Regions from separate parts of the Thermus albus genome, predicted to be linked through region 2. Evidence: riboswitches for the same ligand, from Rfam matches in the RefSeq annotation. Region 2 holds a riboswitch; the other holds the start of a gene.
What was found. A riboswitch is a leader RNA that binds a small molecule or an ion and turns the genes downstream of it on or off. The one in region 2 is predicted to bind thiamine pyrophosphate.
Positions count from the first base shown of each region.

Region 1: linked by a shared signal. The riboswitch ahead of L0D18_RS09635 (thiamine ABC transporter substrate-binding protein) and the one ahead of thiE (thiamine phosphate synthase) in region 2 are both predicted to bind thiamine pyrophosphate.

Region 1 is NZ_JAKTNR010000009.1:58,170-62,530, forward strand. It holds gene rpoC (DNA-directed RNA polymerase subunit beta') at 1-178, shown strand, start outside; gene L0D18_RS09620 (fuculose-1-phosphate aldolase) at 287-865, shown strand; gene L0D18_RS09625 (hypothetical protein) at 862-1,101, shown strand; gene L0D18_RS09630 (alpha/beta fold hydrolase) at 1,071-1,919, shown strand; TPP riboswitch at 1,967-2,062, shown strand; gene L0D18_RS09635 (thiamine ABC transporter substrate-binding protein) at 2,084-3,118, shown strand; gene L0D18_RS09640 (ABC transporter permease) at 3,146-4,361, shown strand, end outside.
Region 2 is NZ_JAKTNR010000001.1:389,445-393,805, forward strand. It holds gene L0D18_RS01925 (NAD(P)/FAD-dependent oxidoreductase) at 1-157, opposite strand, end outside; gene L0D18_RS01930 (thiazole synthase) at 154-939, opposite strand; gene thiS (sulfur carrier protein ThiS) at 940-1,134, opposite strand; gene thiE (thiamine phosphate synthase) at 1,121-1,741, opposite strand; TPP riboswitch at 1,839-1,948, opposite strand; gene L0D18_RS01945 (nitrite/sulfite reductase) at 2,140-3,891, shown strand; gene L0D18_RS01950 (uroporphyrinogen-III synthase) at 3,912-4,361, shown strand, end outside.

The sequences.
Region 1 (4,361 bases), on a different contig from region 2:
CGTCATCCTGGGCCGCCTGATCCCCGCCGGCACGGGAAGCGACTTCGTCCGCTTCACCCAGGTGATGGACAAGAAGACCCTCAAGGCCATTGAGGAGGCCCGCAAAGAGGCAGTGGAGGCCAAGGAACCCGCGGTGCGCCGCCCTGCCCGCCGGGAGCAGCCGGGTAAGCAGGCCTAGGGCCCGGGCGGTTGAAGCCCCCGATGCCCCAACCTGGCCAGGCCAGGTTGGGGTTTTTGCTGGGCGGGGTCCGGCCTCCCGGTTTCCCAAGTGCGCCATAATGGGACCATGTTGGCCCGGCTTTATGGGGTCTTTCGCCAGGTGGGGGAGGACCTTTTCCACCATAGGCTCATTTCCGCCACCGCGGGCAACTTTTCCGTGCGCACCAAGGAGGGCTTTCTCATCACCAAAAGTGGGGTGCAGAAGGGGAGGCTTACCCCGGAGGACCTGGTGGAGGTGCCCCTGGAGGGTCCCTTTCCGCAAGGGGCCAGCGTGGAAAGCGTCATCCACCGGGAGGTTTACCTGCGGACGCCGGCCCGGGCCATCGTCCATGCCCATCCCCGGGTGGCGGTGGCCCTTTCCCTGCACCTGGACTCCCTGGTGCCCCTGGACCTCGAGGGCCAGTACTACCTGAAGGAGGTCCCGGTGCTGGCCCCCAAAACCGTGAGCGCCACCCTCGAGGCAGCCTTAGCGGTGGCCGAGGCCCTTAAGGACAGGCGGGCCTGCCTCCTAAGGGGGCATGGGGCCTTCGCCATCGGGCTCAAGGAGAAACCGGAGGAGGCCCTTTTGGAGGCCTATAGCCTCCTCACCACCCTGGAGGAGAGCGCCGAGATCCTCTTCTACCACCGCCTTTGGGGGAAGGGATGAGGGTGCTCTTCGTGGAAGGAAAGGAAAAGGAGGCCCTTTTGGGCTTGGCCCGGGAGCTTCCCCATCCCTACTGGCTTCTTGCGGGGGAAGGGGTGTGGCTTCTGGAGGTGTTCGGCGCCGGGGAGGAGGCCTTGGGAAAGGCCCAGCTTCTGCCTGGGGTTAAGGTTTGGGCCTTTACCCTGGAGGATGGGGTAGTCTATAGGGGATGCGGGAAGAAATCGGGTACATCCCCGTAGGGGAAGCGGAGCTCTACGTGGAGGACGTGGGGGATGAGCATGCCCCGGCCATCATCGTCCTCCACGGGGGGCCCGGGGGCAACGCCTATGCCCTCAGGGAGGGGCTTCAGGAGCACCTGGAGGACTTCCGGGTGGTCTACTTTGACCAGCGGGGTTCGGGCCGGAGCCTGGAGCTTCCCCAAGATCCCAGGCTTTTCACCGTGGATGCCTTGGTGGAGGATACCCTGGCCCTGGCGGAGGCCTTGGGCCTTGAACGCTTTCACCTCCTGGCCCACGGGTTTGGGGCCATCGTGGCCCTGGAGCTTCTGCGCCGGCATTCGGAGGTGGGCGGGGCCATTTTGATGGCCCCTTGGGTGAGCTTCCCCTGGCTATCCGCAAGGCTGGCGGAGGCTGCGGGCTTAGAGCCCTTGGCCGACCCTGAGGAAAACCTTAAGGCCGCTTTGCAAAGGGCCGAACCCAAGGTGCTCTTTGACCGGCTCATGTTCCCCACCCCTCGCGGCCGCCTGGAGTACGAGTGGGTGGCGGAAGGCTCCGGGATTCTGGGGCCCGACACCCCGGCTTTGGCCTTTTTGCATAACGGCCTTTGGCGGCTGGACTACACCCCTTACCTCTTCCCCAGTCCTAGACCGGTGGCGGTGGTGGTGGGGGAAAGGGACGGTACCAGCTACCCCTACGCCGAGGAGGTGGCGGAGCGCCTTAGGGCCTCCATCCACGTGGTCCAGCAGGCCGGGCACTACCCTTGGATTGACCAGCCGGAGGCCTTTGGCGAGGTCTTTCGGGAAAGCCTCGAGGGCCTGCTGGCTCCTTGGAGGGTGTGAAAGGGGCCTGGGTTGCCCTTCTGGGGCCGGAGAGGGTGGTAAACTCTAGGCGTCACCGGGGGTGCTCCTTTTATGGGGCTGAGAAATACCCTTGGAACCTGAACCGGGTAATGCCGGCGTAGGGAAGGTGACCAAGGCCCCTCCCGGTGACAAGGAGGGGTTATATGTTAAGGTTTTGGTCTTTGCTGGTCCTTTTGGCCTTCGGCTTTGCCCAGGAGATCACCGTCCTCACCCACAGCAGCTTTTCCCTGGATAAGGGGCTCATCGCCCAGTTTGAGCGGGAAACGGGCCTGAAGCTCCGCTTCCTCAAGGGTGGGGATGCCGGGGAGACCCTAAACCGGGCCATCCTCACCAAGGGGGCGCCCATCGCCGACGTGATCTACGGCTTTGACAACACCTTTTTGTCCCGGGCCCTCGAGGCGGATATCCTGCTTCCCTACCGCAGCCCGGAGATCCGGAACCTCAAGGCCACCCTGCTTCTGGACCCCACCTTCCGCGCCCTGCCCGTGGACTACGGCTGGGTGAGCCTGAACTACCACCGGGCCTACTTCAAGGACCGGCCTTTGCCCAAGATACCCGCCGACCTCGCCCGGCCCGAGTACGCCAGGCTTTTGGTGGTGCAAAACCCCGCCACCAGCTCCCCGGGCCTGGCCTTCCTCATGGCCACCGTGGCCCGCTTCGGGGAGGATGGCTACCTGGACTTCTGGGCCCGGCTTCGGGACGGAGGGGTGCGGGTGGCCAAGGGTTGGAGCGAGGCCTACTACACCCACTTCACCCTCTACAAGGGGGATCGGCCCCTGGTGGTCTCCTACACCACCAGTCCCGCCGCCGAGGTCTACTACTCCGAGGGCAAGTACCAAGAGCCCCCCACGGGGAACCTTTTCCCGGAGCTGGCCTTCTTCCAGGTGGAGTTCGTGGGGGTCCTGAAGGGGACCAAGAACCTGGAAGGGGCCAGGAAGGTGGTGGACTGGTTCCTTTCCAAGCCGGTGCAGGAGAACATCCCCACGGAGATGTGGATGTACCCGGCCCGCCGCGATGCCAAGCTCCCCGAGGTCTTCCGCTTTGCCCCAGAGCCCGTGGGGAGCGTGCGCTTGGACCCTAAGGCCATGGCGGAAAACCGCGAGCGCTGGATTGAGGAGTGGACCAAGGTGGTCCTCCAGGGGCAAAGCCCCGAGGCGGTGCGGCGGGGCAGGCGCTAGGGGGCCTTGGGGTTAGGCTTGAGGGGCATGGCCTTCGGGGCCCTCTTGGTCTTCCTCTTCCTGGGCCTGGCCCTCTTTTATCCCTTGGGGCGGATCCTCATCCTGGGGGCAGGGGAGGGGCTCGCCCGGGCCTTGGCGAACCCGTATTACTGGGAGCGTTACCTTTGGAGCCTGGAATATGGGCTCCTTTCCGCCCTCTTTACCCTATTCCTGGCCTTACCCCTGGCCTTTGCCTTTCGGCGCCGGTTTCCCTTGCGGGAGGCCTTCCTAGCCCTTGCCACCTTGCCCTTCGTCCTGCCCACCCCGGTGGTGGCCCTGGGGTTCTTGGCCCTTTTGGGGCCCAGGGGGCTTTTGGGGGTGGACCTCTATGGCACCAAGGCTCTCCTCTTCCTGGCCGCGGTGTTTTATAACCTGGGCCTGGCCTTAAGGATCCTCCTGCCGGTGGCTTTGAGCCTGGAATGGCCTTTGCAGGCGGCTAGGGTCTTAGGAGCTTCCCCCCTTCGGGCCTTCCTCAGGGTGGGGCTTCCCCTTCTTTTGCCCGCCATGGGTTCGGCTGGGGTTTTGGTCTTCATCTACGCCTTTTCCGCCTTTGGGGTGCCCCTTCTTCTGGGCGGGCCCCGGTACGCCACCCTGGAGGTGGAGGTCTACACCCTCTTGGCCTACCGCCTGGCCTTTCCTGAGGCCAGCGCCCTCATGCTCCTGGAGATCCTCACCCTGGCCCTGGCTGTGGTCCTCTACCTCCGGCTTAGGCCTTATCCCCTTCCCGCGGGAGGGCTTCTTCCCGCTCCCTCCTGGGCCTACACCTTGGGTCTAGGGGGCTTTTTCCTTCTTCTTTTTGCTCCCCTGGGGGTGCTTTTCCTCCACGTGGATCCCGGGGCCTTGGCCTCGGCCTGGGCCTCCAAGGACTTCACCCCCCTGTCCTTGGCCCTGGGCAATACCCTCCGCTTCACCCTGTTGGCCCTCCTTTTGGCCTTGCCCTTGGGGGTGGCCTATGCGGCGGCGGCCCGGAGGAGCCCCCTCATGGACCTTTTGGGCCTCTTTCCCCTTATGGTGAGCCCGGTGGCGGTGGGCCTCGGCTACCTTCTCGCCTACCCCCATCTTCGGGGCTCCCTGCTCCTCCTGCTGGCCGCCTATGCCCTTCTGGCCTACCCCCTCCTGGCCCGGGCCCTCTTACCTGCCTTGCGCAGTCTTTCCCCAAGCCTCCTCGAGGCCGCCCGGGTCCTGGGGGCTACACCCCTTAGGG
Region 2 (4,361 bases):
CCTCGGGGTAGGGGGCCAGCATGCCCGCGCTGGCCAGGGTGGCGGCCCCTTCCTTGCCGGCATCCAGGAGGAGGACGGAAAGCCCCCGCTTCCGAAGCTCATAGGCCGCCAGGGCCCCGATGATGCCGGCCCCCACCACGATGGCGTCCGCCTTCACCGGCTAACCCCTCCCAACGGAACGCCCTCCGTGGGGCTCGAGGGGCTCGCCCCCTCCCTGGGCCGCATGGGCCCCGCCAGGTACGCCTTCCTCCCCGCCTCCACCGCCAAGCGGAAGGCCTCGGCTATGGCCACGGGGTCCTTGGCCTCGGCGATGGCGGTGTTGACCAGTACCGCATCCAGGCCCATCTCCATCACCTCCGCCGCATGGGAGGGTAGGCCCAGCCCCGCGTCCACCACCACCGGGGGAAGGGAGGCCTTCTCCCGGGCAAAGAGCTCCAAAAGAGCTCGGGTCCGCACCCCCCAGCCGGAGCCGATGGGGGCCGCCAAGGGCATCACCGTGGCCGTGCCCAGCGCCGCAAGCCTCTTGGCCACGACCAGGTCGGGGCCGATATAGGGGAGGACCGTGAAACCTTCCTCCAGAAGCTTTTCCGCCGCCTTCAGGGTCTCTAGGGGGTCGGGAAGGAGATAGCTGGGATCGGGGATCACTTCCAGTTTCACCCACCTCTCCCCCGTGAGGACCCGGCCCAACCGGGCAATCCTAAGGGCCTTCTCCGCGGTTTTGGCCCCGGCGGTGTTGGGGAGAAGCCTAACCCCCTCCAGGGCCTCCAGGAGTCCCACATGCCCGGGCATCCTGGCCTCCACCCGGCGGATGGCCACGGTGACCACCTCGGCCCCTGAAGCCCTAATGGCCTCCCGCATCACCCCAAAGTCCTTGAACTTGCCCGAGCCCAGGATGAGGCGGCTTTTAAGCTCGGTATCCCCTACCTTCCAGGTGTCCATCTAGCCTCCTTGCATGAGGGTGACCACCTCCACCACATCCCCTTCCCTCAGGACGCGGTGGGGAAGCTCCCGCCCCGGGTAGGCCTCCTCGTTGAGCAAGACCGCCACCCGGGATGGCTCCACACCCAGCTCCTCCAGGACCTCCCTAAGCGTCTTTCCTTCCAAGGGCTTGGCCTCGCCGTTAAGCCACACCATAAAGCCTCTCCCGAAAAGCCCGCGCTGCCTTTTCCGGGTTTTCCGCATCCAGGATGGCCCGCACCACCACCACCCGGCTTGCCCCGGCTTGCAAAACCTCGTCCAGGTTCTCCAGGGTGATGCCGCCGATGGCGTACCAGGGCTTTTCCGGAAGGTTTTCCCTGGCCCAGCGCACATAGGCCAGGCCGGCGGCGGGCCTTCCCGGCTTGGTGGGGGTTTCCCAGACCGGCCCCACGGAGAGGTAGTCGGCACCCTCCTCCAAGGCTTTCCGGGCCTGCTCAGGGGCGTGGGTGGAGCGGCCCACCATGCCGGAGAAAAAGCGACGGGCTTCCTGGGGTGTAAGGTCCCCCTGCCCCAGGTGCACCCCATCGGCTCCCAGGAGGGCCGCCAGGTCCGGCCGGTCGTTGAGGAAGAAGGGCGCCCCGTAGCGCCGGGCTAGGGAGAGCATCCTTTCCCCTAGCTCCAGGATGGGCCTGGCCTCCCAGTCCTTGGCCCGGAGCTGCACCACCTCTACCCCGCCCGCCAAGGCTCTTTCCGTGCGGTCTAAGATCTCCCCAAAGGACCAACCGGGCCTAGGGGTTACCACCAAATAAAGCCTTCCCAGCAAGCTTCCACCTCCTCGGCGCGTTCAGCCCGGGTTAATGCAAAAGGCGAGGGGTCCGAGCCCAAGCGCTCCGAGGAAGGGGCAGCGAATTGTGGTGAGGTTTCCTCCGCATAGGCTTCCCTCCGCCGGCATTACCCGGATCAGGTTCTAAGGGTTGCTGGGAGAGACCCAGCTCTCAGCCCCTCGCTTGGGGCACCCCTAGCCTGCCCTTTGATTATAGCATGCCCGAGGCGTGGGGTCCCGCTCGCGGAATCCTCTGACACCCCGAGGCCTCCCCTGCCAAGCAGATGCTTATGGGAGAGCTTATGGTCTACCCCCATGGATCCTCGCACATACCCTTGACTTTCATAGACTCAATGGTATACTATGCCGCCAGCCCCCTTTCGGGGGAAGGAGGCGCAATGGGCGAGACCTTGTTTGAGAAAGGAAGGAGCCTAAACCAGGCGGAAGCGGAGATCCGCTACCTGGAGGCCATGATCCCCCGCCTCGAGGCGGGGGAGGAAGACCCTGAGGATTTCAGGGTCTACCGCTTAAAAAACGGCATCTACGGCATCCGGGGTAGGCCCGAGCATCATATGGTCCGCATCAAGCTTCCTGCGGGGCGGATCAGCCCGGAGGCGCTAAGGGTCTTGGCGGAGGTGGCCGAGCAGTACGCAGAGAACCGCCTGGCCCACGTGACCACCCGTCAGGCGGTCCAGCTACACCATGTGCACCGCAGGTACCTACCGGAGCTTTTGCGCAAGGTAAACCGGGTAGGCCTCACCACCCGCGAGGCCTGCGGCCACTCCATCCGGGCCATCACCTGCTGCCCCTTTGCCGGGGTCTCCCCCGAGGAACCCTTCGACGTGACCCCTTACGCCGAGGCCACCTACCGCTACTTCCTCCGCCACCCCGTGGGGCAGAACCTGCCCCGTAAGTTCAAGATCGCCTTTGAGGGATGCGGCACCGACCACGCCCGCACCCCCATCCACGACATTGGAGCGGTGGCGGCGTTGGAGGGGGGCAAAAGAGGCTTCCGCCTCTACGTGGGTGGGGGCCTGGGGGCTGCTCCCATGAGCGCCGAGCCCTTGGAGCCCTTCACCCCAGAGGAGGACCTTCTCCCCACCATCCTAGCCGTTCTCCGCCTCTTTGACCGCCATGGCAACCGCAAGGTCCTAACCCAGGCCCGGCTTAAGTTCCTGGTCAAGAAGTGGGGGATCGCCGCCTTTCGCGAGGCGGTGCGGGAGGAAAGGCGCATCGTGAAGTTAACCGCCAGCGGGGAGGATCTCAAGGCCTGGCAGCCGCCCCAGGACTCCTCGCCTCCTCCCCTACCCTCCCCCCCAAGAAAACCCTTCTCCTTTGCCCCGGGGTTTGACGAGTGGCGCCGCACCAACCTCTTCCGCCAGAAGCAGGAGGGGTACTATACCGTCACCGTTCGCCTCCCCTTGGGGGACATCACACCCAAGGGGCTTAGGGCCCTGGCGGCAATCGCCGAAACCTATGCCGGCGAGGTGCGAAGCGCCATCAGCCAGAACCTCCTCCTCCGCTTTGTGCCGGAGGAAGCCTTGGGCGGGCTCTACGAAGCCCTTTTGCAGGCCGGTCTAGCCTCTCCCCAGGCCCATACCATCCTGGACATCACCCGCTGCCCCGGGGCCGATACCTGTAACCTGGCCATCACCCACTCCCGGGGCCTGGCGCAAGCCCTCGAGGCCCACTTGGCAAACCTTCCCCTGGTCCGCGACCCCGGGCTAAGACCCATCGCCATGAAGATCTCCGGCTGCCCAAACTCCTGCGGCCAGCACCACATCGCCGACATCGGCTTCTATGGGTCCAGCCGCAAGGTGGGGGAGAGGGAGGTTCCCCATTACACCCTGCTCCTGGGCGGGCGCACTCGGGAAGGGGAAGCTCGCTTCGGCCAGATCGTGGCCCGCATTCCCGCGAGGCGCACTCCAGAGGCGGTGGAAAGGATCCTTAGGCGCTACCAGCAGGAACGGCAGGAGGGGGAAAACTTCCAAGCCTTCCTAGACCGGGTAGGGGTAGCCTCCTTCAAGCCCCTTCTGGCCGATCTTCAGGAGATCCCCCCTTACGAGGAGGCCCCGGGGTTCTACGAGGATCTGGGAGCGGAAGGGGAGGTTTTCCAGGTGAGCCTGGGGCGGGGAGAGTGCGCCGTATAGCGTAACCGGGAGGCAAGGGCATGCGACTGGCCTATACCGGTTTCAGGAGGAGGGAGGAGTTCAAGGTCCTAGCGAAAAAGCTAGGCTTCACCCCCCTCCTTTTCCCCGTGCAGGCCACGGAGAAGGTACCCGTGCCCGAGTACTGGGATGCCCTTTGGCGGCTGGCCTCAGGGGTAGACCTGTTCCTGGCCACCACCGGGGTGGGTGTGAGGGAGCTCCTGGAGGGGGGAAGGGCTTTAGGGCTGGACCTCGAGGGTAGCCTGCGCCGAGCCCACCGCCTAGCCCGGGGAACCAAGGCGGCCAGGACCCTAAGGGAACTGGGGCATCCTCCCCACGGGGTGGGGGACGGCACCAGCCTAAGCCTCGTCCCCCTGCTTCCCGAAGGGCCCGGGGCAGCTGCCCTCCAGCTCTACGGCAAGCCCCTCCCCCTTCTGGAAAAGGTCCTGGAAGAAAAGGGCTACCGTGTCCTT